One region of the Nonomuraea sp. NPDC003727 genome, then DNA from elsewhere that is predicted to be linked to it. Evidence: riboswitches for the same ligand, from Rfam matches in the RefSeq annotation. Region 1 holds a riboswitch; each other region holds the start of a gene.

What was found. A riboswitch is a leader RNA that binds a small molecule or an ion and turns the genes downstream of it on or off. The one in region 1 is predicted to bind cyclic di-AMP.
Region 2: it holds a riboswitch for cyclic di-AMP, as region 1 does, so the genes downstream of both, ACWDLG_RS42420 (CHAP domain-containing protein) here and ACWDLG_RS18430 (C40 family peptidase) in region 1, are expected to answer to the same signal.
Region 3: it holds a riboswitch for cyclic di-AMP, as region 1 does, so the genes downstream of both, ACWDLG_RS14055 (coiled-coil domain-containing protein) here and ACWDLG_RS18430 (C40 family peptidase) in region 1, are expected to answer to the same signal.
Region 4: it holds a riboswitch for cyclic di-AMP, as region 1 does, so the genes downstream of both, ACWDLG_RS09850 (D-alanyl-D-alanine carboxypeptidase family protein) here and ACWDLG_RS18430 (C40 family peptidase) in region 1, are expected to answer to the same signal.

Annotation. Positions count from the first base shown of each region.
Region 1 is NZ_JBSFNE010000006.1:429,792-437,147, forward strand. It holds gene ACWDLG_RS18420 (M48 family metallopeptidase) at 1-901, opposite strand, end outside; gene ACWDLG_RS18425 (hypothetical protein) at 898-1,713, opposite strand; gene ACWDLG_RS18430 (C40 family peptidase) at 1,831-2,391, opposite strand; cyclic di-AMP (ydaO/yuaA leader) riboswitch at 2,465-2,607, opposite strand; gene ACWDLG_RS18435 (LysR family transcriptional regulator) at 2,949-3,878, shown strand; gene ACWDLG_RS18440 (NlpC/P60 family protein) at 3,842-4,798, opposite strand; gene ACWDLG_RS18445 (NYN domain-containing protein) at 4,900-6,177, opposite strand; gene ACWDLG_RS18450 (phosphotransferase family protein) at 6,346-7,356, shown strand, end outside.
Region 2 is NZ_JBSFNE010000032.1:55,605-62,960, reverse strand. It holds gene ACWDLG_RS42430 (WD40 repeat domain-containing protein) at 1-969, shown strand, start outside; gene ACWDLG_RS42425 (RNA 2'-phosphotransferase) at 1,032-1,571, shown strand; gene ACWDLG_RS42420 (CHAP domain-containing protein) at 1,803-2,504, opposite strand; cyclic di-AMP (ydaO/yuaA leader) riboswitch at 2,520-2,654, opposite strand; gene ACWDLG_RS42415 (SEL1-like repeat protein) at 2,785-3,225, shown strand; gene ACWDLG_RS42410 (Gfo/Idh/MocA family protein) at 3,206-4,165, opposite strand; gene ACWDLG_RS42405 (aldo/keto reductase) at 4,257-5,081, opposite strand; gene ACWDLG_RS42400 (hypothetical protein) at 5,151-6,119, shown strand; gene ACWDLG_RS42395 (DUF6716 putative glycosyltransferase) at 6,116-7,285, shown strand.
Region 3 is NZ_JBSFNE010000004.1:506,867-514,222, forward strand. It holds gene ACWDLG_RS14035 (DinB family protein) at 1-185, opposite strand, end outside; gene ACWDLG_RS14040 (cytochrome P450 family protein) at 329-1,570, opposite strand; gene ACWDLG_RS14045 (hypothetical protein) at 1,723-2,001, shown strand; gene katG (catalase/peroxidase HPI) at 2,024-4,300, shown strand; gene ACWDLG_RS14055 (coiled-coil domain-containing protein) at 4,382-5,335, opposite strand; cyclic di-AMP (ydaO/yuaA leader) riboswitch at 5,339-5,475, opposite strand; gene galT (galactose-1-phosphate uridylyltransferase) at 5,542-6,603, opposite strand; gene ACWDLG_RS14065 (DeoR/GlpR family DNA-binding transcription regulator) at 6,600-7,356, opposite strand, start outside.
Region 4 is NZ_JBSFNE010000003.1:233,276-240,631, reverse strand. It holds gene ACWDLG_RS09875 (phosphoenolpyruvate carboxykinase (GTP)) at 1-947, shown strand, start outside; gene ACWDLG_RS09870 (TIGR04222 domain-containing membrane protein) at 1,123-2,088, shown strand; gene ACWDLG_RS09865 (DUF692 domain-containing protein) at 2,093-2,929, shown strand; gene ACWDLG_RS09860 (hypothetical protein) at 2,938-3,423, shown strand; gene ACWDLG_RS09855 (amidohydrolase family protein) at 3,566-4,399, shown strand; cyclic di-AMP (ydaO/yuaA leader) riboswitch at 4,542-4,684, shown strand; gene ACWDLG_RS09850 (D-alanyl-D-alanine carboxypeptidase family protein) at 4,697-5,611, shown strand; gene ACWDLG_RS09845 (isoprenyl transferase) at 5,842-6,609, shown strand; gene ACWDLG_RS09840 (PhoH family protein) at 6,844-7,356, shown strand, end outside.

The DNA.
Region 1 (7,356 bases):
ACAGCAGCACCGCCCCGAAGGCCGCGCCGAGCCCGCCCACGAGCGTGCCGTGGAGCACGTCGTCGTACGTGGCGTGCCCGAGCTCGTGCGCGATGATCAGCTCCACCTCCTTGTCCGGCGCCTTCAGCAGCGTGTCGTAGACGACGATCCTGCGCGTGGCGCCGAACCCGGAGACGTAGGCGTTGAGCGCGGTGGTCCGGCGGGAGGCGTCGGCGACGAGCACGTCCTCGACCGGCACGTCGGCCCGCCTGGCCAGATCGAGCAGGTCGGTACGCAGCTCTCCCGCGGGCATCGGGGCGAAGTCGTTGAAGATCGGCTCGAACACGACGGGGTAGACGAAGGAGGCGCCCACCGTCAGCACGAACGCGCCGGCCGCCACGGGCACCCACCACCGCCTGAAGCGCCTGGCCAGGCCGACGATCGCGAGCACCATGACCGACAGCAGCGCGACGCGCACGCCGATGGACTTGAGCCGGTCGCCCGTCCAGCTCCACCAGTTCTGGGTGGACAGCCCGAAGGCGCGCAGCTCGGTCTCGAACCACATGCCCAGCGGCCAGCGCAGCACCTCGACGACGGCGGTCAGCACGACGACGCCGAGGACGACCCGCAGCCACCACGGTCCCCTCAGCCCGCGCAGCAGCCGCGCGCCGAGGGGGGTGGCCACGAGCAGGCCGGCGAACACGACGGTCAGGCCGAGCGACAGGTAGGAGGGCACGCTCGTGGCCGCGTCGAAGGCGCGGGAGCGGGCGATCTGGGCGGAGGTGAAGTCCTGTGCGGGGTCGGGCGGCACCGTGGGCGCCCCCGCCATGACGTCCCACGGCGTGGTGAGCACCACGACCACCAGGATGGCCACCCCGAGCACCGTCAACGCGATGCCCGCCTGCCGGTCCAGCCGCCTCATCCGTCTCCCTCCGCGCCTGTCAGCTCGTTGCGGACATACTCCCGCCAGTGCGCGACGAGCGCGCGGACCGACAGGCCCAGCGGCTCGAGCGCCTGGCCGAGCCGCATTCCGGCGGCCCGCTGGTAGAGGTCGGCCAGCGCCCGCTCGCCGTACCTGGCGGCGATCAGGCGGCAGGCCAGCCATGACTCCTGGTAGACCTGCGCGAGCCGGGGCGTGCCCGGCGCGAAGGCGGCGTCGGCGGGCAGCGCGCCGGGCAGCCGTCCCGCGCGCGCCTCGGCCGCCAGTTCCGCGGCCGCCACCCGCGTCGCGAGTCCCGAGCGCAGGTAGCCGACGTAGTCGGCGAACCCTTCCCGCAGCCACACGGGCCGCCCTTCCGTTCCGGCGGCCACGTGGGTCAGCTCGTGGGTGAGGACGACGTCGCGGCCCACGGGTGTGAGGCGCGCGAAGGCGCCGGGCAGGACGATCACCTGTCCCGCCGAGGCCAGCGCGGCCAGCCCCACGACGGGGCCCGTGCCCGCGAGGGCGGCCGCCTCCGCGGTGGTCCTGGGCACCACGACCCGTGGCCGTACGGCGCGCCGCAGGACCGCCGAGACGGTGAGGGCCGCCACGTCGGCCCGCGTGGCCAGGTCGCGCAGGAGGGCGGCGGCGGTGTGGTGCCCGACGACGAGCGAGCGCGCGCCGTAGGCGACGACGACGCCTGATTCGCCGAGCGCGCGGGCCTCGGGCGGCAGGCGGCGTCCCGCGGACCCGGCCACCGTGCAGATCGCCGGTCCGGCCAGCGCGGCCGCCAGCAGGGTTCTGCGGGTCACCACGGCTGTGATGCTAGCCCGGACAGGCCGAAGCCCCGTCCGAGGGGGATGGACGGGGCTTAGGCCTGTCCGGCGGCCGGGGGCTACGCGCCGGAGTTTCGGGCGTCCGGCGGCCGGGGGTTACGCGCCGGGGCGGACCGCGCCGGCGAAGGACGCCTTGCGCCAGCCGCCGAGCTTCTCGATCCGCACGGTCTTGCCCGTGCTCGGCGAGTGGACCATCCGGCCCTTGCCGACGTACATGCCGACGTGGCCCTTCCCGCGGAAGAACATCAGGTCACCAGGCTTGAGATCGCTCCACCTGACCTTCTTCTTGATGCGCGCGTACTGGCTGTACGTGACGCGGGGGATCTTGATGCCGGCCTTGGCCCAGGAGTACTGGACCAGTCCCGAGCAGTCGAAGGCGCCGGGTCCTGTGCCGCCGAAGCGGTAGGGGTCGCCGATCTGCTTCTTGGCGGTGGCGACGGCCTTGGCCGCCTTCAGCCGCTGTCGAGCCGCCTTGGCCTGCCGTGTCGCCGCGGCCGTCGACGCCGCGCCCGCCTGTACGGCCGGCGCCGTCTTCACGGTCGTCGTCGTCGCCAGGGTGGTGGTCACCGGGGTCACCAGGGTGGTGGTCGCGGGGGCCGCTGTCGCCGGGGTCACTGTCGCCTGCGCCGCGGGTGCGTGGAGGACGATCCCTCCCATCGCCACCACGACGCCGCTGAGGGCAAGACAGGACAGACGGGTTGTGCTAGAGGGGGTAGACAGAATGTCTCCTTGGGACTTCCACCAATGCCTACCGGGTTAGCTGACGGGTTCGGGCGGGGAAGTCGCCCTTCCGGCCCGCAGGCCGGATTCACCCCAGGAACGTGGGTCCCCGGCTCCGTGCTCCATGCCGCACGGACTCGGCGGGTCGACCCGCGCACGCCTGTCTGGGGTTACGGCGCGGCGACCAGCGGATCTTTATGCGTGCACCGGCCGTTGCGGGGCCGGTGAGCGGTTCCGGCGCCATGGCTTGGTCGCCGCGATGCGAGAACGTACCCGGCACCCCAAGGCCAGGCAAAGGCCGGGCAAAGCTGTCAAGATCACCGACTGGTTCTTGTCAGAAGAGGAGTCGCTGCTCTACACCGGGTTTCGTTATCCGGATGTGACCCTGCTCACAGTTGCTTCTGTGGCGACCTGTCAGATCGCATCCGTTACTTTCCTCACACTCCCGGTATAAGGAGAATTAAGGCTTAATCCCTGCGACATACACTCGGCGCATGCTTGATGGGTGGTCGCTACGCGTCCTGGTGGAGGTCGGACGGCGCGGCTCGTTCTCCGGAGCGGCCGAGGTGCTCTCCATGACCCAGCCGGCCGTCTCGCGGCAGATCGCCATGCTCGAACGCCACACCGGCGTCACGCTCTTCCACCGCCGCCCGAGGGGCGTCCAGCCGACGGAGGCGGGCCGGGCGGCGATCGAGCAGGCCATGGCCGTGCTCGACGGCATGAGCCTGTTCGAGACCAGGCTGCGCGCCTTCGCCACGGCCGACACCGGCCGGGTCAGGGTCACCGCCTTCCCGAGCGCGGCCACCAGGTTCGTGCCCGAGAGCTTCCGCCGCTTCGCCGCCGACCACCCCGGCGTCGAGCTCTCCCTCAAGGTCGGCGGCCCTGACGTCGCGTGCCCCGTCACCGCCGGCCTGGCGGAGGGCGCCACCGACGTCGCCCTGCTGACCTCGTGGGATCCCGTCCCCGACCCGGGGCTGGAAGTGCTCGACCTGTTCGACGACGAGCTGCTGGTCGCCCTGCCGGCCGGGCATCCGCTGGCGGCCGGAGAGCGGGTACGGCTGGCCGACCTCGCCGCCGAGCCCTGGATCGACGGCACGCACCCCGACGGCCTGGCCCCCGTCGCGCAGCTGCGGGCCGCGATGGGACGCGCGCCGAGGATCGCCCACCTGTGCGACGACTGGAACGGCCGCCAGGGCCTGGTGGCGGCGGGCGTGGGCGTGATGCTCCACCCGTCGATCGCGGGCATGGCCGTGCGCTCCGGCATCCGGCTGGTCGAGCCCGCGCCGCGACTGCCCGCCAGGCGGATCAGCGCCGCCGTCCTGCCGGCGCCGGGCCGCCCGCCCGCGGTGAGCGCCTACCTGCGGGTGCTGCGCGAGCTGAGCGAGACCTACGGCCGGATGGCGCCGACCAGCCGCCCGCCGTAGGAGGACAGGCTGGCGACCTTCACCACGTCACCCGTCTGGGGGGCGTGCACGATCTTGCCGCCGCCGGCGTAGATGCTCACGTGCCCGAGCCCTGAGCTGAAGATGAGGTCGCCGGGCTGCAGCTTGTCGAGAGAGACCCTGCGCTTGGCACCCCAGGCCCACTGCTCCCAGGTGGTGCGCGGCAGCGACACGCCGGCGGCCCGCCACGAGGCCTGGGTCAGTCCCGAGCAGTCCCAGCCGCCCGGGCCCGTCCCGCCGTACTGGTACGGCTTGCCGATCTGCGCGTAGGCGAAGCTCAGCACGGCGGCGGCGTTGCCGGAGGCCGAGCCGGTGTACTTGAGGCCGGTGCTGTTGGGGTTGCCCACCCGGTAGGCGCCGAGCCTGCGCAGCAGCTTCTTCTGCTGCTCGACCAGCTCGAGGATCTTGTCCCGCTCCGACTTGACGTCGTCGCGCAGCTTGTCGGCCTCGGTGAGCGCGCCCTGCGCCTCCTCCTTGTCGGCCTTGAGCTGCCGGTTCTCCTCGTCGAAGGCGGCGAGGGTCTGCGCCCGCTCGGCCGTCATCTGGCCCATCAGCGCCATGCTGCCGAGGGTCGCCGTGGGGTCGGCGTCACCCATCAGCGAGGACCAGGTGGTGGCGTCGACGCCCTGGTAGGCGTTGACCGCCATGCCGACGACCTCGGCACGCAGGCCCGCCACCCTGGCCAGCTTGCTCTTGTACCTGGTGTTGAGCCCGTCGTAGGTCTTCTTGGCCTTCTTGTACTTCTCGGTGGCCGTGTTGTACCTGTCGACGACCTTGTCGGCCTTGTCGTTGAGCTTCTCGAGCTTGGCCTTGGCCTGAGGGATCGAGGGGCGGGGATCGGCGAGCGCGCCGTCCAAGGGCAGGAAAAGCGCTCCGAGCGCGAGACCCACAGCCACCGGCACCCGGCCAAACCTCACGACGACACGCCTCCCAGTGATCACGCCTGGGGCGAAATAGTACAGAAGCGGTGCCTAGCAGCTCAAAAAGTCACCCAATTTGTGACCTAGGCTCGGCCAAGACGGCGCAGGAGCAGCGCCGACTGCACGGGGCGCGCCCCCATCCTGCGCACCGACTCGGCCACCTCGCGGTCGGAGGAGACCACCGCGATCGCCCTGCCCTGCGGTTCGGCCCGCACCAGCTGGCGGATCAGATCGTCGGCGATCTCGCCGGGCGCGCTGAACATCACCCGGACCCCGCGCGGCGCGACGACCTGCACGGGCGCGTTGAGCTCCGCGCCGTCGAAGACGACCGTGACCTCGACCCTGGTCTGCGCGACCAGGCCGCCGAGGCCCGTCATCAGCCGGTTGCGCTGGTCGGCGAGGGTGAGCGTGCCGTACCCGGTCTTGGTGACGTTGTAGCCGTCGATGATCAGGTGCACCTGGGGCAGCGCGAGCAACTGGTCGAGCAGCTGCGGATCGTCGTCGGCCAGCGCCCTGGCGGGCACTCCCCGCACGGTGGGCGCGCCGGGGGCGACGGCCGCGACCGAGTCGGCGGGCCTGCTGATCGTCGTGGGCAGGGCGAGCTCCCTGCGCAGCCCGGCGGAGGCGTCCTGGAGCGCGTCCAGCAGCACCCTGATCCTGGTGTCCTCGATGCTGCGGCCCTCACGGGCCGCCCTGCGCGAGGCCTCGAGCTGCCGCTCGACGTCGACCAGGCGCTCGCGCGTCCGCCGGAGCTCGGCCTCCCCCGCGCTGCCGGCCGTGGACGCCGCCACCCTGGCATCCTCGGCGGTCTGGGCCAGCTCGGCGGCCCGCTGCTCGGCGGTCTTGAGCCGCTCCCTGGCGTCGTGGAGCTTGCGGCGCAGGTCGGAGTTCTCGGCCCTGGCCGCCTTGAGCTGCTCGCGCAGCCGTTCGGACTCCTCCTTGGCGGCGGTCTTCTGGGTGGCCAGCTGCTCGCGCAGCCGGGTGACGGTCGCCTCCTGCGCCGATCCCTCGGCGGCGACAGCCGACTGCTCCAGGTCGGCCCTGGCCATCTCCACCATGTCCGCCCAGCCGGGCGGCCTGGTCAGGTACGCAGCGGCCGCGACCAGCACGGGGTCGGCGGCGGGCGGCACGTGCCCCTCGGCCAGCGAGGCGACCAGCTCGGGCCAGCCCTTCTCGATCGACTCGGCGACGGCCTCGCGGAAGGTCTTGTCGTTCTCCAGCTGGGCGGCGATGGGCGCGCCGCCCAGCTTGGCGCGTTTACGGGGGTCGAACTTCGCGATGCCGCGCAGCGGCGCCGGCACGGACGTGGGCGGCATGGCGCCGAGCAGCTGGGCCGCCAGGTCCACCACGTTGAGCCTCACCTGCTCGGGAAGCGGACGAGACAGGCCATCACCGGCTGAGCTCATCCCACTGCCTCTCGACTGACCCTTCGCGATTGTCCTACTCACCAAGGGTAAGGGTGTCACACACATGTCCGTGTCGTGACTCGTATATGGACAAGCGCTTGGTTGGAGAGGTACGACAGGGTCGTGACCGAGCAGATGCGCACCTCCACCAGGGACCTCGACGAGCTGCGCGAGCGGCTGAGCGCCTGGCTCGGGCAGGAGGTCTCGCAGCTCTCGCGACCCTCGGCCAACGGGATGTCCAGCGAGACGCTGTTCTTCACCGCGGGCACGACCAGGTGCGTGGCCCGGCTGGCGCCCGCGCGGGAGGCGGTGCCGGTCTTCCCTACCTACGACCTCGGCACGCAGTTCGAGGTGATGCGGCTGGCCAGGGAACGGGCCGGGGTGCTCGCGCCGAGGGCGCTGCGGTTCGAGCCGTCGGCCGGACCGCTCGGCACGCCGTTCTTCGTGATGGAGCGGGAGGAGGGCGAGGTGCCGCCCGACGTCCCGCCGTACACCTTCGAGGGCTGGCTGCTGGAGGCGGCGCCCGACGACCGGCGGCGGCTGCAGGACGCCACGGTCGCCGTGGCCGCCCGGCTGCACGGCACCCGCTTCAGCGACGCCGAACTGGCTCCGCTCGGCCGGCGCGGGCTGCGGGCACACGTCGACGCGCAGCGCGCCTACTACGAGTGGATGCGCGGGCCCTCGCGCATCCCGCTGCTGGAACGGGCCTTCGACTGGCTGGAGGACCACTGGCCCGCCGAGCCCGGCCCCGACGTGCTGACCTGGGGAGACGCCAGGATCGGCAACGTGATGTACCGCGACTTCACCCCCGTGGCGGTGCTCGACTGGGAGATGGCGGCGGTGGGGCCGCGCGAGCTCGACCTGGCCTGGATGATCTTCCTGCACCGGTTCTTCCAGGACCTGGCCGAGGTCTTCGAGCTGCCCGGCCTGCCCGGCTTCATGCGCCGCGCCGACGTCTGCGCCACCTACCGCGACCTGTCCGGCCACACGCCCAGGGACATGGACTTCTACGAGGTGTACGCGGCGCTGCGGCACGGCATCGTCATGGCCCGCGTCTGGCAGCGCCGGATCCACTTCGGCGAGCAGCCCGCTCCCGACGACCCCGACGACATGGTGCTGCACCGCGCCCGGCTG
Region 2 (7,356 bases), on a different contig from region 1:
GTCGCCCTGGCGGTGCTCGGCGTGCCGGGCCAGGCCGCGGTCGCCGGCCCCGGTCAGGCGCCGGGTCACGACCGGGGACATGACCACGCCCAGAGCAGGGGCGACGCCATCCGCTACGCCTCCGCCCAGGGCTGCCCGCAGAAGGACGGCACCGTCGTGCCCTGCGGCACCTGGCGGCTGGTCTCCCACAAGGGCGAGGTCACGCCGCTGAAGGACGCGCAGCTGCGCGCGCTGGGCGCGGACGGCAAGCCTGTCGACTACGCCGTCGCGCCCGTCGCGGTCTCCGGCGACGGCACCCGGGTCGCCTACTTCGCCAAGGCCGGCCACCTGGCCGTCCGCACCGTGAAGGGCGGTGTCCGCGTGCTGCCGAAGGACGCGCTGCCACCCAGGACCAGCCAGTACGACGTGACGCTGCAGCTGTCCGACGACGGGGCCAGGCTCGCCGTCGTCGCCGGCAGGGCGCAGGTGTTCGACACCGCGACCGGCGCCAGGCTCGGGACGCTGCCCAGGAACAGCGTCTTCGTCGGCTTCAGCGGCGACGGGGAGAAGGTGCTGGCCACCATGGACGGCGCGGAGTCGGTGCTGGAGATGCACGTCTACGATCTGGCGGGCCGGCGGCTGCTGAGCGACACGCCGCCGCAGCTGGTGTCGGCCAACGGCCCGCACGCGCTGCACGCCGACGGCAGGACGATCGCGGTGCTGGTCGGGGGGACCAAGGTGAAGCTCTACGACCTGGCGGACGGCCAGGTCGTCGGAGGCCACGCGATCAAGCTGCCCAAGGAGGGCACGGTCCACAAGCTCGACTGGACCGGCGACAACCAGGTGACCCTGCACGTCTCCCAGTACCCCACGGGCAAGGCCACCAGGATGACCGTCCTGCAGCACGACGTGACCTCGGGCGCGACCAGGGTCCGCGACAGCTACTCGATGCTCACGGACACGTTCGTCTTCGCCGCCTGCGGCGGCTGAGCGCGGCCCCGCCCGCCGTACCCCCTTTGCCGGGTACGGCGGGCGGTCGGCACAATGCCCGCATGACCGACAGGACCGTGCGGATCTCCAAGTACCTGGCCAGGCACCTGCGCCACGACCCCGCCGCCATCGGGATCACGCTGGACGAGCGCGGCTGGGTGCCGATCGACGAGCTGCTGGCGGCCGCGGCCAGGCACGGCTTCCCCATCACCAGGGATGAGCTCGACACGGTGGTGGCCGACAACGACAAGCGGCGCTACGCGATCAACGGCGACCGCATCAGGGCGAGCCAGGGCCACTCCGTGCCCGTCGACCTGGGACTGGCGCCGGTGGAGCCGCCGCACGTCCTCTACCACGGCACCGTCGGGCGCAACCTGGCCGCCATCAGGCGCTCGGGCCTGCTGCCGATGACCAGGAGGCACGTCCATCTGTCGGCCGACAGGCAGACGGCGGTGCGGGTCGGCTCCCGGCGCGGCGTCCCGGTGGTGCTGGTCGTCGACGCGCGGGCGATGCACACGGCCGGTTACGAGTTCGTGGTCAGCGCCAACGGGGTGTGGCTCACCGACGCCGTGCCGGCTGCTTACCTGCGGTTCCCCGACTGATCGGTGCAGACAGGGGGATGGACGAGGGTCCTGCGGGTGGCCGGAGGGCGCGCGCGCTGAGACGGCGCCGTCGCGGCCCGGGGGAACGTTCTGCGGGGGAACGTACTGCGGGGGGAACGGGGTGGCCGGTCCGAGGGGACCGGCCCGAGCCCGTGGGTGGCCCCCGTCACCGGAGCGGCGCGTGGCCGTCCTGGCGACAGGGCCGGGGGGAATGCGGGGGAAGGGGAAGCGTCAGCCGCCGTAGCTGGGGTAGCCGTAGCCGACGACCTGCGACTTCGGACGGACACGCTGCTCGACGGCGCCGTTGCCGGTGTTGCCCTCGATCGTGCTGATCGTGCCGTCGCCGTTGTCCTTCTCGACGAAGCCGACGTGGTCGATGGAGTCGAGGCTCTTGCTGCCGTCCCAGGCGAAGAAGACGACGGCGCCAGGCTTGGGCGCGGTGCCCCAGCGCTTGTTGGCCTTGAACCACTTGGCGTGGGTCACCGTGTAGGCGTCCCAGCCGACCTGCGTGCGGGCGCCGGTCATCTCACCGACCCACGAGACGAACATCGCGCACCACGGGGCGTTGGCGTACGCGCTGACGTCGCCGCCGTCCCTGACGACCGTCTCCCTGGCGCGCTGCGATCCGACGTACCAGTTCTGGAACTTGGTTCCGCCGCCCGCGGAGTTCTCCTTGACGCCGACCTGCTTCTTGGCCTCGGTGAGAACGACGGTGGCGGAGGGGATGACCTTGGCCTCCGGTCTGGCGGCGGCGGGCCTGCCGGCCTCCTCCTTGGGCGCCTTGGCGAGGACGGCTACCCGCTGGCTCTCGGACAGCGGGAGCTTCTCGGCCTGGGCGGCGGTGGGAACGAACGAGCCGGCGATGACGACGGCGCCGAGCGCGGCATGCGCGTAGGTGAGCTTCGGGGCACGGCTACGGCTGGGCTTTGCCATGGGAAGGGGAACTCCTTGCTAGCTTCCTGCCGCTTACCGGGTTAGCTGACGGGTTCGGACGCGAAGCTGCCCTACGGCACGGTGTGCCGATTCACCCCAGAGGAAGTGGGTCCCCGGTTCCGCAAGGTGCGGATTCAGCGGTCACAGGCGAACCTGTGATGATTGCAATGACAGGCAATGTCCGGAATGCCCGGTTTATGCCTTGAGTGAGCCTAAGGTAATACACGAGGCAAGTAGCTTACAAATTGATAAAGGTCCGGCGATCATTTACGGTCAGGTCATGTCGCCACAGGACCTGTTCAACAGGGGGCTGCGGGAAGACGGACACCGTCCGGACGAAGCCCGGCGATGGTATCTCCTGGCGATCGCATCGGGCCATCCGGCCGCCGTCCAGCGGGCGGCCTTCAACCTCGCGCTGATCGAGGACGAGAGCGGCCACCTCGACGCGGCCCGCCACTGGTACGGCAGGGCCGGCACACCCAGGGCGATGTTCAACCTCGGCGTCCTGGAGGACTGCTGCGGCAACACCGACGCGGCCCGGCGCTGGTACGCCAGGGCCATCGAAACCGGCCACGAGGAGGCCGCGCCGCGCGCCATGTTCAACCTCGGCCTGCTGGAGGGCAGGGAGGGCCGCCCCGACCGGGCCCGCGCCCACTTCCGGGCGGCCGCGGGCTCCGGCCACGCCGAGGCGGCGGCCCGCGCTACCGAGCGCCTAGCCTGACCCTGGCGTCCTCCAGCATCCGCATCATCGCCAGGCTCTCGTCCAGCGGCATGACAGAGCTCTCCGTCCTGCCCTCGGCCAGCGCGGCGCGCACCTCGCGCACCTCCTCGGCGTAGCCGTTCATGGCGGGGTCCAGGACGAGCTCCTCCGGATCCACGCCCGGCCCCGACAGCACGATGCGCCGCGGCGCCCAGAACGGCGCGGCGATGTCGGCCCGCAGCCCCGTGCCCACCACGGTCGCGGTGTTGGCCAGCGGGCTGAGCAGCGAGGTTTCGACCAGCGCCCTGGTGCCGCCCGCGTAGGTGAGCAGCGCCGCCACCTCGGCGTCCACGCCGGAGGGGCCGAGCGATCCGGTGAGATGCGTCTCAGCCGGCTCGCCGAGCAGCAGCTGCGCCAGCCCGAACGGGTAGATCCCCAGGTCGAGCAGCACCCCGCCGCCGAGCGCGGGGTTCCAGAGCCGGTGCTCGGCCGCGTAAGGCTGGACGAAGCCGAACGAGGCCTGCACCGAGCGCAGCTCCCCGAACCTCTCCTCCGTCAGCAGCGCCCTGATCAGGGGATTGAAGCGCATCCACATCGCTTCCATCAGGAACACGCCCGCCTGCCTGGCCAGCTTCACCATCCGCTCGGCGTCGGCCACGCTCGCGGCGAGAGGTTTCTCACACAGCACGGCCTTGCCCGCCGCGATGGCCGCCTCGGCCACCTCCAGATGCTGGGCGTGCGGGGTGGCCACGTAGATCACGTCGACGGCGGGGTCCTGGCACAGCTGGGCGTAGGAGCCGTAGGCCGCGTCCGCGCCGAGCTCCGCCGCCAGCTCCGCGGCCCTGCCCTGGTCGCGGGAGCCGACCGCGGCCACCCGCATGCCGGGCTCCGCGGCGATCACCGCGCCGACCGTCCTGGCGATCCCGCCCGTGGCCGCGATGCCCCACGCTAACTCACGCATGACGAACCTCCCTTTCCGCGATCAATCCTCCCTTATCTCGGACATGCGAACGGCCCGCGCCGGCGGCGCGGGCCGTGCCCGTTCGGTCATGTCAGCCCATCCAGTTGAACGTGGCGGGGTCGGGACCGAGGCGCGTGCCGGTGTTCAGCGCGCCGATCGCCGCCATGTCCTCCGGGTCGAGGGTGAAGTCGAACACGTCGATGTTCTCCCTGATCCGCGAAGGGGTGACCGATTTGGGGATCACCACGTTGCCGAGCTGGACGTGCCAGCGCAGCACGACCTGCGCGGGCGACTTGCCGTGCTTGCGGCCCAGCGTGGCCAGCGCCGGATCGTCGAGCAGCCCCCTGCCCTGCCCGAGCGGGCTCCACGCCTCGGTCAGGATGCCGTTGGCCTCGTGGAAGGCGCGCAGCTCCGGCTGGGGGAAGCGGGGGTGCAGCTCGATCTGGTTGATCGAGGGGACGATCTCGGTCTCGTTCATGAGCCGCTCGAGGTGGGCGATCGTGAAGTTCGACACGCCGATCGCACGCACCCTGCCGTCCTTGTAGAGCCGCTCCATCGACTTCCACGCCTGGACGTACTTGTCCTGCGCGGGGACGGGCCAGTGGATGAGGTAGAGGTCGAGCTGGTCGAGCCCCAGCCGGGACAGGCTCGCCTCGAAGGCCGCCTCGGCCCTGTCGTGGTCGTCGTTCCACAGCTTGGTGGTGATGAACAGCTTCTCGCGCGGAACGTCCGCGCGGGCGATCGCCCGGCCCACGCCCTCCTCGTTGAAGTAGAGCCTGGCGGTGTCGATGCTGGTGTAGCCGGCCTCGATGGCGAAGGACACGGCCCGCTCCGCCTCGTCGTCGGGAACCTGCCAGACGCCGAAGCCGAGTTGCGGTATCTGCACGCCGTCGGTGTTGAGCAGCAGCGAGTTCATGTTCATCTCTCCATTGTTAACGTCGCGTTGGCTGGCACTTCGAGTGGGCGTCCTACCGTGGCGCGTGTCGTGAACGAACAGGAATCCGTGGCCTGGGTGGAGTCGCCACTTCAGATGCTCTGCGCCGTCGAGGCCCACCACGCCGGGCTGCTGGGAGACCGGACGCTGGTGGTGCCGCGCGCCGGGCTGCGCCCGCTGGCCACCACCAGGCGGGAACTGCTCAGGCTCGACCTGCCGCGCGGGCTGGAGCTGGCCGAACCCAGCGAGCGCATGCCCCGCACGCTCAACGCCGTCGGCGACGCCTTCTCCGGCCGGGTCCAGCTGCGCTGGGTCATGATCCGCCCCGGTCGCGTCGTGATCGTCGACGACGGGCTCGCCACGATCCGGCTGCTGGAGCTGCTGTCGGCCCGCCCCGCCAGGCCGCTGCTGCGGGCCCGCGCCGAGCCGAGCGCCTGGCGCACCACGCTCGGCCTGCTGGCGGCCGGACGGCTGCGCCGTACCGCCCGCAAGGGCGCGCTGTCGGTGTTCACGGCCCTTCCCGTGCCAGGCGAGCTGGCGGCGGCCGTCCGGCAGGCCGGCGTCGAGCTGGCCGGCCACGACTTCGACTGGCTGCGCGCGCAGCCGATGAGCACGCCCGGCCCCTCCGAGCGGACGGTCGTGCTCGGCACCTCCCTGGTCAGGAACGGCCTGGTGCACCGCGAGCGCTACCTGCGCTGGCTGACGGAGCTGGCGGCCGAGGAGCCGCTGGCCTACTACCCGCACCGCCGCGAGGACCCCGTCGACCTGGCCCTCATCCGCGAGCGGCCCGGCATCACCGTCCACGCCCCCGGCGTTCCAGCCGAGCTGACCCTGCGCGGCCTGTCCGCCGAGCAGCGCGTGGTCAGCCTCCCCTCGACCGCCATCAGCTCGCTGCGGGTGCTGCTCAGCCCGCGCGGCGTCGCGGTCGAGCCCGTGCACGTGCCCGACGACTGGTGGACCAGCCGCGCGGCGCCATCCCTCCGATCCCACCTGCAGATGTTCTCGGGAGTACCCAGTTGAAGGTCCTGGCTCTGGCCGATTCCGACTCGTACCTGAAGTGGGCGGCCAGTCTCCTGGACGACCTGCCCGCCGACTGCGTGACGGAGCTCGCGGTCGTGCGCACCCCGATCACCCCCTCACCGGAGCAGATCGCCGCCGCGGTCGCCGGGACGCGGTCCTCGGCCGTCCCCGTGCTGTCGGCGCGGGCGCTCAGGCGCGCGGCCGAACGGCTGCGGCCCGACGCGATCCTCGTGGCGTGCACGGGACCGGTCGTCGACGTGCTGGTCGCCGAGGTCCTCGACGGCCTGCGGCCGCGACCCGTCTTCGTCACGGGACTGCCCGGCATCTCGGTCCCCGCCACCGAGAAGGCCTGGCTCTTCCGCAGTGGCTGCGACCTGTTCGTCGTGCACAGCGGCAGGGAGGTCGCCGAGTTCGGCGCGCTGGCCGCCCGGCTCGGCGGGGGCGGCGCGGTGGGGCTGGCCAGGTTGCCGTTCCTGCGTGACGTGCCCCCCGTCGAGGGCGGCAACCGGGTGGTGTTCGCCACCCAGGCCAAGGTGCCGCGGCGGCGCGAGGACCGCGAGACGATCCTGCGCGCGCTGGCCACGCTCGCCGCCGCCCGGCCTGACCTCGATGTCGTGGTCAAGCTGCGGGCGCTGGAGGACGAGCGGCAGACCCACAACGAGCGCTACCACTACCAGCGGCTGTGGCGGGAGCTCGGCCTCGACGGCGACGTCCGCTTCGCGGCCGGCCCGATGCACGAGCACCTCGCGCACGCCGCCGGGTTCGTCACCGTCAGCTCGACCGCGGCGCTGGAGGCGATCGCCCAGCGGGTGCCGCTGCTGGTGCTGTCGGACTTCGGGGTGAGCGCCGAGATGATCAACCTGGTGTTCGAGGGCAGCGACGTCCTCGGCACGCTCGACGAGGTCGCGGAGGGCGCCTTCCGCTCGCCGTCGCCCGCCTGGTGCGCGGAGAACTACTTCCACCCCGCCAACCGCAGCGACTGGGTGGCGCTGCTCACCGCGCTGGTCATCGGGCCGCGCACACCGGCCAGGTCGTTGCTGGACGGGCCGGAGCACGTGGCCGCGCGCCGCCGCGCCCGCCTGCGCGTGGAGGTGCCGCCGCAGGTGCTGCGGGCCGGCTACCGCGCCAAGCGCAGGGTCCGCAGGTACATCAAGTCGTTCACCTGAACGCCACGTGCCCCGAGGGAGGCGGCTCCCTCGGGGCACGGAACACCGGTGGCCCAGTGGGCCTGAGGCCT
Region 3 (7,356 bases), on a different contig from region 1:
TCGGCCAGGTGGCGTACCAGGCCCAGCAGTGACAGCGTGGACGGCGCCGCGGACCGCTCGCGCAGCTGGTCGTCGGTCAGGCCGGCGCACTTGATCGCCAGCGTCTCGCGGTGCCAGTCGAGCCAGGAGTCGAGCATCTCGCGCTCGCCGGCGATGAACGGGGGATCGATCCGGGGGTTGGTCATAACGTGTGATTATGGACCCGCCCAGGAGCCATGGCGCCGCCAGGGGGCGCGGGAGGAGCCGGGGGCGTGACGGCCCCGCGGCCGGTGCGGGGAGGGCTCGGGACCGGCCTGGGGCGCGCGGGCGAGCCGGGCGAGTCGGCCGGTCAGCCGTCCAGGAGCACGGGAAGGGCCGCCAGGCGCCATGAGCCGGGCATGAGCTGCCGCTCCAGCTTCTCGGGCGGGACGGCCAGGCGTAGCCCGGGGAAGCGCGACAGCAGCCCGCCGAAGGCCACCTCGCCCTCCTGCCGGGCCAGCGCCGCCCCCAGGCAGTAGTGCAGCCCGTGGCCGAAGCCCACGTGGACCTCGCGCCTGCTGTCGGACTCGCGGGCGATGTCGAGCCGGTCGGCGTCGTCGAACCTGCGGGGATCGAAGTTCGCGCTCACGAGCACCGCCATCACCGGCTCGCCCCGCCTGAGCACGGCGCCGTCGAGCTCGACGTCCTCGACGGGGTAGCGCAGGCGGGTGCCGTGGACGGGCCCGCACCAGCGCATGAGCTCGTGGACGGCGCGCGGCATCAGTTCGGGCTCGGCGCGCAGCCTGGCGAGCTGGTCGGGGTGGGTCAGCAGGGCGGCGGTGCCGTTGCCGATCAGGTGGGCGGTGGTCTCGTGACCCGCCAGGACGAGCGTGAGCACCATGGTGACCAACTCGGCGTCGCTCAGGCGGTCGCCGTCCTCGTCGTGGGCCCTGATGAGCCCGGTGAGCAGGTCGTCGGCGGGGGTGGCGCGCCGGCGGGGGATGAGGTCGCGGACGTACTCGATGATGCCGACGAGCGGCTCGGCGAGCGCGCCGGGTTCCATGCTGACCATGCGGGCGCCCCAGGCCCTCCACTGCGGGCGGTCGGCCTCGGGGATGCCGACCAGCTCGCAGATGACGGTGATCGGCAGCGGGTAGGCGTACTCCTCGACCAGGTCGACGACCCGGTCGGACGGCAGCGCGTCGAGCAGCCGCGCGCTGATCTCCTCCACGCGGGGCCGCAGCTCCATCACGCGCCTGGCCGTGAAGGCGCGCGAGACCAGCCTGCGCAGCCTGAGGTGGTCGTCGCCGTCGAGGTCGAGCATGCCGTTGGCCAGGAAGTCGGCGTACTCGGGCGGGACGCCCCTCGCCTGCGCGATCTTCGTGCGCGCGTTGTCGACCGCCCCGCCTGGCACGTTGCGCGGGTCGTTGACGAACCGGTGGTCGCTCAGCACGGTCCTGACGTCGTCGTACCGGGTGACCAGCCAGATGGGGGTGTCGTCATCCAGCCACGGGAAGGAGGCGCGGAGCACGGGCGCCTCCTCCCTGAGCTCGGCGAAGCCGCCGAAGGGGTCGGCCAGCAGGTTGGGATCCATCATGTTGACGGTCTTCATGAGCGCCTCTCGTGACCGAACGGATGATTTTGGTCATCGAGTCAAACGTACGCCTGCCGCCGACCCCGGGCAAGGAGCGTCCGAAGCCACGAGACGGACGGCAGGGCACGGCCGCGTGTCCGCTCTGCGAAGGGGGCGGCTATGTTGACGATATGGCGTCTGACTTCGAGGCGCAGTCGCGAGTGGTTTCAGCCGGTTCGGTGCGGCACATCGAACCCGCCGGTACGACCGCCCGCCACGAGTCACGCGTGCGGGACAACCATCGCCATGTCGTGCGCCGCTCCTGCGGTGCGATCGCGGACGTCGACTGCGCCCCCGGCCGCGCCCCCTGCCTCACCGCCTCGGATGACCAGGGCTTCGTGGCCGGCCATGCGGAGGTCGTCTCCTGGGGCTCCTGTCCCGGCTGTGCGACCAGACGCATTGCCCACTGATCCGGCAGTTCGGAGGAAGCAGATGAGCGACACCCAGGACAACGCCCCCTCCAGCGCGCAGGGCGTGGACCAGAAGGCGGCGGCCGGCTACTCGGTCGCCCAAGACTCCGCGACCGCGCGTGGCAGCGAGAGCGAGAATCCGGCGATCCCCTCGCCGACCCCGAGGACCGGCGGTCGTCCGCGCACGAACCGGGACTGGTGGCCCAACCAGCTCGACCTCTCGGTGTTGCGCGCGCACTCGTCCAAGAGCAGCCCACTGGCAGAGGGCTTCAGCTACGCCAAGGAGTTCGGCAAGCTCGACGTCGAGGCCCTCAAGCGGGACATCATCGAGGTGCTCACCACCTCGCAGGACTGGTGGCCGGCCGACTTCGGCCACTACGGCGGTCTCATGATCCGGATGAGCTGGCACGCCGCGGGCACCTACCGCATCCACGACGGTCGCGGCGGGGCCGGCGACGGCGCCCAGCGTTTCGCGCCGCTCAACAGCTGGCCCGACAACGCCAACCTCGACAAGGCCCGCCGGCTGCTGTGGCCGGTCAAACAGAAGTACGGCCAGAAGATCTCGTGGGCCGACCTGCTTGTGCTCGCCGGCAACGTCGCCCTGGAGTCGATGGGTTTCCAGACCTTCGGCTTCGGTTTCGGCCGCGAGGACGTCTGGGAGCCGGAGGAGATCTTCTGGGGTCCGGAGGACGCCTGGCTCGGTGACGAGCGCTACGCCACCGACACCGAGATGGTGCCGATCTTCGGCGCGACCGAGATGGGTCTCATCTACGTCAACCCGGAGGGTCCCCACGGCAACGCGGACCCGGCCGCGGCGGCGCATTTCATCCGCGAGACCTTCGCACGGATGGCGATGAACGACGAGGAGACCGTCGCTCTCATCGCCGGCGGCCACACGTTCGGCAAGACCCACGGCGCCGGCGTCGCGGACGACCATGTGGGGCCGGAGCCCGAGGGCGCGCCGCTGGAGGCGCAGGGCCTGGGCTGGCTGAGCAGCTACGGCACCGGCAAGGGCGGTGACACGATCACCAGCGGTCTCGAGGTGACGTGGTCCGACCGGCCGACGCAGTGGAGCAACCGTTACTTCGAGATCCTCTTCGGCCACGAGTGGGAGCTCACCACGAGCCCCGGCGGCGCGAAGCAGTGGGTCGCGAAGGACGCCGAGGCGTTCATCCCGGACGCTCACGACCCGTCGAGGAAGCACAAGCCGACGATGCTCACGACCGACCTGTCGCTGCGCGTCGACCCGACGTACCAGAAGATCTCCCTCCACTTCCTGGAGAACCCCGACGAGCTCGCGTCGGCCTTCGCCAAGGCCTGGTACAAGCTGCTGCACCGCGACATGGGTCCGGTCAGCCGCTTCCTCGGACCGTGGGTCGCCGAGCCCCAGCTGTGGCAGGATCCGGTGCCGGCGGTCGACCACGAACTCGTGGGCGACGCCGACGTCGCCTCCCTCAAGGCGAAGATCCTGGAGTCCGGCCTCACGACCGCTCAACTGGTCTCCACCGCCTGGGCCGCCGCAGCGAGCTTCCGGTCCACCGACAAGCGCGGCGGCGCAAACGGCGCCCGGCTCCGTCTCGAGCCGCAGCGCAGCTGGGAGGTCAACCAGCCCGAGCAGCTCACGACGGTCCTGGACACCCTCGAGGGCATCCGGCGCGAGTTCAACGAGGCCGGCGGCGCGAAGATCTCGCTCGCCGACCTGATCGTGCTGGCCGGCTCGGCCGCCGTCGAGAGGGCAGCGGGCGAGGCCGGCGTGGCGGTGACGGTGCCGTTCCGCCCAGGCCGTACCGACGCCACTCAGGAGCAGACCGACGTCGAGTCCTTCCGGGTCCTGGAGCCGCGGGCCGACGGGTTCCGCAACTACCTGCGTTCCGACGAGAAGACGCAACCGGAGGTGCTGCTCGTCGATCGTGCCTACATGCTCAACCTGACTCCGCCCGAGATGACCGTCCTCATCGGCGGCCTGCGTTCCCTCGGAGCCAACGTCGGCGGTACCCGGCACGGCGTCCTCACCGACCGGCCCGGTGTGCTCACCGCCGACTTCTTCACCAACCTGCTCTCCCCGGGCACCCGGTGGAAGGCATCGGACTCCGAGGAGCATCTGTACGAGATCCGCGACGTGGTCACCGATGAGGTGAAGTGGACCGCCACCGCGGTCGACCTCATCTTCGGCTCCAACTCCCAGCTACGGGCCCTCGCGGAGGTCTACGCCAGCCAGGACGCCCGCGACAAGTTCGTGACCGACTTCGTCGCGGCCTGGACCAAGGTCATGGAACTCGACCGGTTCGACCTCGCCTGACCCGTGAACGCCCCCGCCGCCGAGGACGGCGGCGGGGGCGGCGGAGGCGTATCGGTCCAGGCGGCTCGCCATCGCCTGCTTTCAGTTCATCGAGACGTGGACGTGGTCGTAGTGGTTCTCGGTGATGCTGCCGCGGTCGGACATCGGCCGCCAGCCGCTGCCGCTGTTGATCCGCTGCCGCCAGATCACGTACTTGACGCCCAGGCGGGTCTGGTTCTTCACCGCCCACGCCGCGATCTGGTCGCCCAGCGTCCGGTTGACGGCCGCGGGCATGGAGCCGCCCGAGCTCATCATGAAGTCGCAGGCCCTTCCGAGGGGGTGTTCCCCGCTGCTGCCCGACCGGTAGCAGCCCACCTCGAACGGCAGCGCGAACGTCTTCTTGATGGTGTCGCGCATGAGCCGGGTGCGCGGGGTGATGTTGTCCGACCCGGCGGGAAGCTCGGGCGCCCAGCTGCCGTCGGCCTTGCGGCCAGGACCGGTCGGCACGAGGGCCTGCAGCTTCTTCTCGATGTCCTTGATCATGCCCTCGGCGGCCTTCCGGTCGCCGGCGACCTGCTCGGTCTCGGTCCTGATCCGGTCGGCGAGCGCGGTGGCCGCGTCGGCGGCCTGCTTCTTGGTGTCGCGCGCCGCGGCGACGTTCTTGACGACCGCGTCCTGCTCGGCGCTCATCTGCTCGAGCAGGGCGGCGGTGTTGAGGTCGGGGGTGAACAGCAGCGTCGGCAGGTCAGGGGTGCTGGCCTGGTAGCGCAGCTCGGTGATCCTCGAGGCCTCCTTCTCGGCCGTGACCAGCGTCTGCTCGGCCGCCGCGAGCTGTTTCCCGGCCGCTTTCGCGTCCTTCTGGGCCTTGGCCAGCGAGACGCGCTTGGCGTTGTAGGTCCGGATCAGCTTGTCGACCCGGGTGTTGAGCTTCTTCAGCTCGGTCCGCAACTGCGGTTCGGACGGCTTGGGGGCAGCCGAGACCGCGGTCGCGGAACCGATCACGAGGGACAGCGCGGCGACAGCACCGCATGCGAAACGGGACGTGGGGGACGCCACGAACGATCCTCTCCGTCTGCCGGCCGGGTTAGCTGACGGGTTCGGGCGGGAGAAGCCCTACCACACGCGTGGATTCACCCCAGGTTCTCGATGGGTCCCCGGCTCCGGGCAACGCGCCCAGGATTAGGCATGTGACGGCTGTGAAAGCCGACGAATCGGGATATTAGTAGTAAATCCCCCGTAATGCGACCTCAAGCGGACATTAATTAGTGATCTACTTGTGATCGAAGCAGCCGCGCCGCGTCCTCGGGCAGAACGTCGTTGACGAAGGCGCCCATCGCCGACTCCGAGCCCGCCAGGTACTTCAGCTTCTCCGGCGCCCTGCGGATGCTGAACAGCTCCATGTGCAGGTAGGCCAGGTCGCGGCCGTGCCGTACGGGGGCCTGGTGCCAGGCGGCCACGTACGGCATGACCACCCCGAACAGCCCGTCGAGCGCCTTCAGCACGCGGGTGTAGACGGGGCCGAAGGCGGCGCGCTCCTCCTGGGTGAGCGCCGCCAGGTCCGGAACCTGGCGGTGCGGGTAGAGGTGCACCTCGAACGGGTAGCGGGCGGCGGCCGGCACGAACGCGGTCCACAGCTCGTTGGCGGCCACCACACGCTCGCCCGCCCGCTCGGCGGCCAGCACGTCGGCGAACAGGTTCGGCCGCTTGGCCGCGGCCGCCAGGTGCAGGCGGGTGCGCGGGGTGACGTAGGGGTAGGCGTAGATCTGGCCGTGCGGGTGCGCCAGCGTGATGCCGATCTCGGCGCCCCTGTTCTCGAAGCAGAACACCTGCTCCACGCCCGGGATCGCCGACAGCTCGGCCGTGCGGTCGGCCCAGGCCTCCATCACCAGCTCCACCTGCTCGTCGGACAGCGCCGAGAAGGAGGAGTCGTGGTCGGAGGTGAAGCAGACGACCTCGCAGCGCCCGACCCCCGGCCGCACCTCGCTCAGCCCGCCGGGGGCGGTGTAGGTGCCCAGGTTGGTGGAGAAGCTGGGAAAGCGGTTCTCGAAGACGGCGACGTCGTAGTCGGCGGCCGGGATCTCGGTCGGCTTGCCGGGCCTGGTCGGGCACAGCGGGCACTCGTCGGCCGGCGGCAGGAAGGTGCGGGTCTGCCGGTGACCCGCCATCGCCACCCACTCCTCGGTGAGCGGGTCGTAGCGCAGTTCGGAGGCCGCGGGCCTGGGCGGCAGCTCGCGCTCGTCGATCGCGCTCCGGTCGGCGTCGTCGCGCCGGTCGAAGTAGATCAACTCTCGGCCGTCGGCCATGTGCGCGATGGTGCGCTTCACTTGATGTCCTCCGCGATGATCAGTTCTCCCGCCCGCTCGGCCAGCTCCGCGCGCGCCTCGTCCGGCAGGGCCGCGTCGCTGATGACGACGTCGGCCTCCGACAGCTCCGCGATCGTGCTGATGCCGACCGTGCCCCACTTGGTGTGGTCGGCCGGGACCACCAGGCGATGTGCCGAGGCGACCAGTTCCCTGTCGGTCTCCGACTCCAGCAGGTTGGGGGTGGTGAAACCGGCCTTGGTGCTCATGCCGTGCACGCCCAGGAACAGCGTGTCGACGTGGAGCCGCCTGATGGCCGCGACGGCGACCGGGCCGACCAGGGCGTCGGACGGCGTGCGGACGCCGCCGGTGAGCACCACCGTGCGGTCGGCGCGCGGGCTGCGGTGGAAGACGTCGGCGACGGGGATGGAGTTGGTGATGACGGTGAGGTCCGGCACGTCGACCAGGTGGTGGGCCAGCGTCCAGGTGGTGGTGCCGGCCGACAGGGCGACGGCGGTGCCGGGGCGGACGAGCGTGGCCGCCCTGCGGGCGATCGCGTCCTTCTCCGGCTGCTGACGCATCGACTTGGCGGCGAAGCCCGGCTCTTCCGTCGAGCCGGGGCCGTTGATCGTGGCCCCGCCGTGCACCTTCTCGAGCAGGCCCCGCTCGGCGAGCGCCTCCAGGTCCCGGCGAATGGTCATGTCGGAGACGCCGAGCTCGCGGACGAGGTCGGCCACCCGGACTCCGCCGCTGCGACGGACGCGCTCCAGGATCGCC
Region 4 (7,356 bases), on a different contig from region 1:
GGTGGAAGGTCGAGACGATCGGCGACGACATCGCCTGGATGCGCTTCGGCGAGGACGGCAGGCTGTACGCCATCAACCCGGAGGCCGGCTTCTTCGGCGTGGCGCCCGGCACCGGCGAGACCACCAACGCCAACGCCGTGAAGACGCTGTGGGGCAACAGCATCTTCACCAACGTCGCGCTCACCGACGACGGCGACGTGTGGTGGGAGGGGCTGACCGACGAGCCGCCGGCGCACCTCACCGACTGGAAGGGCCGCTCGTGGACGCCCGACTCCGAGGAGCCGGCCGCCCACCCGAACGCCCGCTTCACCACCCCGGCGTCCCAGGCGCCGACCATCGCCCCCGAATGGCAGGACCCCAAGGGCGTGCCCATCTCGGCGATCCTGTTCGGCGGCCGCCGCGCCACCGCGGTGCCGCTGGTCACCGAGTCGCTGAGCTGGCAGCACGGCGTCTTCCTCGGAGCCAACGTCGCCTCCGAGAAGACCGCCGCCGCCGAGGGCAAGGTCGGCGAGCTGCGCTACGACCCGTTCGCGATGCTGCCGTTCTGCGGCTACAACATGGGCGACTACTTCGGCCACTGGCTGTCCGTCGGCCGCCGCGAGGACGCGCGGCTGCCCCGCATCTACTACGTGAACTGGTTCCGCAAGGACGACGCCGGCCGCTTCATCTGGCCGGGCTTCGGCGAGAACAGTCGCGTGCTGAAGTGGATCGTCGAGCGGCTGAACGGCGAGGCCGAGGCCGTACCGACGCCGATCGGGCTGCTGCCGAGGGAGCTCGACACCGAGGGGCTCGACCTGTCGGAGGAGGACCTGCGCACGCTGCTCACCGTCGACCGTGAGGTGTGGCGCCAGGAGGCGGCACTGATCCCCGCGCACTTCGAGAAGTTCGGCGACCACCTGCCCAAGGAGCTGTGGGCCGAGTACGAGGCGCTCCTCGACCGGCTGTGATGTCGAGGCCATGCCGGGCGGGGACGGCCCGGCATGGCGGTGGACGGTTCCTCCGCGTGCCACGCGGCATATGCCTGCGCTCTTCCTGCGCGTGCCCGAACTGAGGGAAACTTTTGAGGGGACGCCACGCGTCTCATAAGCACACGGGCGTCGTCCTTCCCTCAGGGGGCAGTACATGGCATTCGTTCTGTTCTTTCTCGCGTTACTGCTGGCCGTCGCGGTCGCGAAGACCACGTCCTCGCTCCTGCGGGAGCACGCCAGGGTCCGGGAGGTGGCGGCGCACGCCGGCGGCGATCTGGGCCATTACGAGCTCGCCTACCTCGCCGGCGGCCCCCTGCGGGTCGTCAACACCGCGATCGCCCTCCTGGCCAGGGCGGGCGCGCTGCGCGTCTCCCGCGGCGGCCTGGTGCACCCCGTGGCGGGAGCCGACTCGGCCGATCCCGTCGAGCGGGCCGTGCTCGCCGCCGTGGCCGTGCTGCCCGGCGGCATGCCGGTGCACGCGCTGCGCCACGAGGTCGGCACCGGCCCCGCCATGGACGACCTGCGACACCACCTCATGGGGGCCGGCCTGCTCGTGCCCGACGGTTCGCTGGTGCCGGTCCGTACCCATCTGACCCGCGTGAGCGGCTTGTCGGGCCTCGCGGCCATACTCGGGATCTTCACGGCGGTCATGCTCGTCGCCGGCGCCGTGCCCGTCGAGCCGCTCTCGGTGGCGACGGTGCTCATCTGCGCGATCGTCTGGCTGGCCGGCCGGATCGTCGCCCGGCGGCAGCGACGCGCCCTCACCAACATCCTCAGCCGTGCCGGGCAGGCGGAGCTGCTCCGTGCCGAGCAGCGGCACGTGCGCGGGGCGGCCGCCCCCGACCTCGCCTTCGCCATCGGCGTGCCCGTCGCCCTGTACGGCCTGAGCGAGCTCGACGACGCGACCCTCAGGGACGAACTGGACGAGAAGCACAAGGCCGTCTCGTCATCGAGCTGCGCCTCGGGGTCCTGCGGCGGCGGGTCGGGCTCCGACACCCTCCACGGCGGCGGCGACTTCGGCTCCTCCTCCGACGGCGGCGGCTCCAGCTGTGGCGGCTCCAGTTGTAGTGGCGGGTCCGGTTGCGGCGGCGGGTGCGGTGGCGGCTGCGGCGGCGGGTGACGGGATGCGCCCGATGGACGGCCGGCTCGGCGTGGGCATCGGCTGGCGGCCGGAGATCGACCTGACGGTGGAGCGCCTGCCCGACGTCGACTTCGTCGAGATCGTCGCGGAGAACATCAGGCCGGCCGCGCTGCCCGAGTCGCTGCGCGTCCTGAGGGAAAGAGGCGTCCCCGTGGTCCCGCACGGCGTCGGCCTCGGCCTCGGCGACGCCACCCCGCCGGACCCCGCGCGCCTGGCCCACCTGGCGGCCTGCGCGCAGGCGCTCGACGCGCCGCTGGTGAGCGAGCACCTGGCGTTCGTGCGCGGGGGCGGGATGGAGGCCGGGCACCTGCTGCCGGTCCCGCGCACCCGCGAGACGCTCGTGGTCGTCGCCGACAACATCAGACGCGCCCAGGACGCGCTGCCCGTCCCGCTGGCGCTGGAGAACGTGGCGGCCATCTTCGGCTGGCCGGAGGACGAGCTGACCGAGGCCGAGTTCCTCGGCGAGCTGGTGGCGCGCACCGGGGTCGGGCTGCTGGTCGACGTCGCGAACCTCTACACCAACCAGGTCAACCTCGGCCTGTCCGTGGTCGCGGCGCTGGACACGCTGCCGCTGGCCGCGCTGGCCTACGTGCACGTGGCCGGCGGGCACCTGCACGACGGCGTCTGGCACGACACGCACGCGCAGGCGGTCCCTGAGCAGGTGCTGGAGGTGCTGGAGGAGCTGTGCGCCCGGGTGGCGCCGCCGGGCGTCCTGCTGGAGTGGGACGACCACTACCCGAGCGACGCCGCGCTGGCCGGCGAGCTCGACCGCATCCGCACGGCCATGGCCGCGGGCGCCCGCCGCCTGGCGACCTCGTAGGACCGGGCATGGAGGGTCACGGCAGCGTGCAGGCGGGGAGCGGGTCGCAGGCGCTGAGGGAGGCCGGGCCGGAGGAGGTGACGGAGGTGTCGGGAGTGTCGGGGGAGCTGTCGCGGGGTGCCGCGGGGCCCGAGCGGTCGCTGGAGGACGTCAGGGCGCGGCTGGGGGAGGCGCAGGCGAGCGTGGTCGCGGCGCTGGTCGCGGGTGGCGCCCCGCCCGCCGGATTCGACCAGGTACGGCTGGCCGTCCAGGCGCGCAGCCTGCTCGCCAAGCGGCGCGGCATCGTGGCGAGGCTGCGCCCCGACGCCGCCGCGGCAGCGGGGGCCGCGCTGGTGGCCGAGTTCGCCGCCTACGCCGCCGCCCGTACCGAGCCCCCGGCCCGCTACCGTGCCGACGCCGACGACTTCGCCGACTGGCTGCGCGCCCGAGGGATCCTCCACGACCCGCCACCGCGCCGCCGCGGGCGCCTGCCGTTCCCCTGGCGCCGCCGCTGAACCGGGGGACACCCCCCACAGTGCGGGTCGGCCACCCTTCGCCTCGCAGCGGCCCGAGCCTCGGTCCTGCCGTTCTTCCTGGGGCCGCGGTGAGTCCCGGGGAGCTCTTGCCGAGGTCGGCCAGACATCCTATGTTTGCCGCGTGATAGTCGACGCCCACCAGCACTTCTGGAACCTGGAGACCGGCGCCTACTCCTGGCCCACTCCCGACCTGCCGGCGATCCACCGCACCTTCGGCCCCGCGGACCTGGCGCCCGAGCTGGCCGCCGCGGGCGTCGACCGGACGGTCGTGGTCCAGGCCGACGACTCCTTCTGGGAGACCGACGCCATGCTGGCCCACGCCGACGCCCACGACTTCATCGCCGGGGTCGTCGGATGGGTGCCCCTCGACCGCCCGGAGGAAGCCGCCCGAGCGCTCGAGCGCTACACCAGACATCCGAAGTTCGTCGGCGTCCGGCACCTCATCCACACCGAGCCCGATCCCGACTGGCTGATCGGGGAAGCGGTGCTCGACGGGCTCGGACTGCTGGCCGAGGCGGGCGTGCCGTTCGACGTGGTCTCGCTGCTGCCCCGGCATCTGGAGCACGTCGTCACGATCGCCGAGCGGCACCCCACGCTCAACCTCGTCATCGACCACCTGTCCAAGCCCAGGATCGCCGCCGGTGAGCTGGAGCCGTGGGCGTCGCTGCTGCGCGCCGCCGCCGCCTGCCCCACCGTGTACGCCAAGGTGTCGGGCCTGGTCACCGAGGCCGACCACGCCCGCTGGACCGTGGCGGACCTGCGGCCCTACGTGGAGCACGCGGTCGAGGTGTTCGGGCCGGACCGGCTGATGTTCGGCAGCGACTGGCCCGTCTCGCTGCTGGCGGCCGACTACCGGACGGTCTTCACGGTGTACGGGGCGCTTCTCGGGGGGATCGACCGCGACAAGGTGCTCGGCGGGAACGCCGCCCGTTTCTACGGCTTGAGCGCGATGTAGCGGCCCGTCGCAGGCCGGAGGTTCGCGGCTATTTGCGTGGTTTATGCTATTTTGCTACTTTTGGGCCGTTGTGCAACGAGCTGTGACATGTTCGTTGCCGTTTCATTGCCCGGACCGCGCGTCATCTCAGGCCAGTCCGCCGGACGCGCGGCCGCCGAATCCGTATCCACGGAGCCGGGGACCCACTTCCCTTGGGGTGAATCGAGCGCCCGCTCAGCGGCGCCCGTAGGGCACTTCCCAGCCCGAACCCGTCAGCTAACCCGGTAGGCGGCATGGAAGCCAAGGAGCAGACCCTTCATGCCCACGCATCTCACCTACCGGCTGGGACGCGCGCTGCTCGGCGCCGTCATCACCGCTGGCTCCGTGACCGCGGTCGCCACCGGTGCGCAGGCCGCCCCCCAGCCCGGCGTCGTGTCGCCGGTCTCCCGGACCCACGCTCCGGCCGCCGCCGCGGACGCCCCGGCGGTGCTCGGCCGGGCCGCCCACCTGATCGACGCCAGGACCGGCAAGGTCTACTTCAGCAAGAAGGCCGATCGGCGCATGCCGGTGGCCAGCATCACCAAGGTGATGACCGCCTACACCGTGCTGAAGGAGGCCAAGCCCACGGACGTGGTCAAGGTCACCTCCGCTGACGTGCGCTACGCCTCGAAGGGCGGCGCCTCCGTGGCGTACCTGCGCGCCGGCGACCGGCTCACCGTGGAGGAGATGCTCTACGCCCTGATGCTGCCCTCCGGCGCGGACGCCGCCCACGCGCTGGCCCGCTCGTACGGGCCCGGTGTCGACGCCTTCACGGCGAAGATGAACGCCAACGCCCGCGCGCTCGGGATGAAGGACTCGCTGTACGTCAACCCCGACGGGATGCCCGCCAAGGGCGGCGGCTACTCCACCGCGCGCGACCAGGTACGGCTCGCCCAGGCCGCGCTGGACAACAAGACGATCAAGAAGGTCGGCTCCACCCGGTACCGCTCGCTCCCCGAGACGGCGGAGCACGGCGCCTACTCCTGGCGCAACACCAACCGCCTCCTCGGCACGCCGGGCGCCGTCGGCCTGAAGACCGGCTTCACGCGCGCCGCGGGCTACACCCTCGCCTTCGCGGCCGAGCGTGACGGCCATCGGCTGGTCGGCGTGATCCTGGGAGAGTCCAGCTCCAGCCGCCGCTTCGACACCGCCGAGGCGCTTGTCGACTGGGCGGCGACCAGCGGCAGGCTCTGACCGGCGGGGCGCACGCGCCCCCATGGTCCCGCCGCGTCCGACCACCGCCCGCGGCGACGGATGTGGCGAGCGGGCCGGACGGTTCCACCGTGGCGCTGGAGGCGGCACCGGATCGCCGACAGCTCGCCAGGAATCCGCCTAAGGGGGCCAGCAGTCTCGAAAGGCGGTGATAATTGCCTGTTAGGTCGTGAGTCGACCACTAAGGCACAGCACCGCTGGGGAGGAACTCCGTGGGCCTGCGCGATCTGGTCTACCGGCTGTACGAGCGCCGGTTGGAGGCCAAGCTGTCCGCCGACAGCGGCGACTTCCCCCGCCATGTCGGGGTCATCATCGACGGCAACCGCCGTTGGGCGCGCGCGATGGGCATGCGCGACGTCAGCAAGGGACACAGGAAGGGCGCCGACAAGATCTCGGAGCTGCTCACCTGGTGCCGTGAGGCGGGCGTGGAGGTCGTCACGGTCTGGATGCTGTCCAGCGACAACCTCAACCGGCCGAAGGAGGAGCTGGAGCCGCTCCTGAGGATCATCGAGGACGTCACCCAGGAGCTCGTGGCCGAGGGCTGGCGCATCATCCCCGTCGGCGCGCTCGACCTCCTCCCCGACCAGACGGCGAATGTCCTGAAAACCGCGAAAGAAACCACATCGCACCGTCCCGGGCTGATTGTGAACGTTGCGGTTGGGTATGGAGGAAGACGTGAGATTGCCGATGCGGTGCGCTCACTCCTCCAGGAGCACGCAAGTAGGGGGGCGAGCATCGAGGACCTGGTCGAGGTCCTCGATGTGGAGCACATCGCGGAGCATCTCTACACTCGCGGTCAGCCCGATCCCGACCTCCTCATCAGGACGTCGGGCGAGCAACGACTGTCAGGCTTCCTGCTCTGGCAGAGCGCCCACTCCGAGTTCTACTTCTGCGAGGCCTACTGGCCTGACTTCCGCAGGGTCGACTTCCTGCGGGCGCTGCGCGACTACGCCGCGAGACACCGGCGTTACGGCTCCTGAGACATGTTCACGAACAGCACGTGAACAGACGCTTGGCCGCTTCGGCGGCGGGTATCCAGGACCTAACGTTGGAAGTGGCCGACCACAGGCCGGTCACTCCGGAGAGGGCCCGCCTTTGCGCACTGACCTGCCGAGGGGGGCCGGTACCCGGCGCCCCACGCGGGGCGCGGGCCCGGTCCGAATTCCCGCCTCGTCTGCAGGGCGCCCCTTCCACGGGCGCCCGGGGGAGAACGTGTGGCAGTGTCCTCGAGCAACAACTCCACCACCAAGCGCACCTACGTGCTGGACACCTCGGTCCTGCTCGCCGACCCGGCGGCGATGACCCGCTTCGCCGAGCATGAGATCGTCCTTCCGATCGTCGTGATCACGGAGCTGGAGGCCAAGCGGCACCATCCCGAGCTCGGCTACTTCGCACGCAAGGCACTGCGCTACCTCGACGACCTGCGGGTGCAGCACGGCAGGCTCGACGAGCCGATGCCGACAGGCGAGGGCACGATCAGGGTCGAGCTGAACCACAGCGACCCCTCGATCCTGCCGGTCGGGTTCAGGCTGGGCGACAACGACACCCGCATCCTCACCGTGGCGCGCACGCTCGCCGCCGAGGGCAAGGACGTCGTGCTGGTGTCCAAGGACCTGCCGCTGCGGGTGAAGGCCGCCTCCATCGGCCTGTCGGCCGAGGAGTACCGCGCCGAGCTGGTCATCGAGTCGGGCTGGACCGGCATGGCCGAGGTCCAGGTCACCACCGAC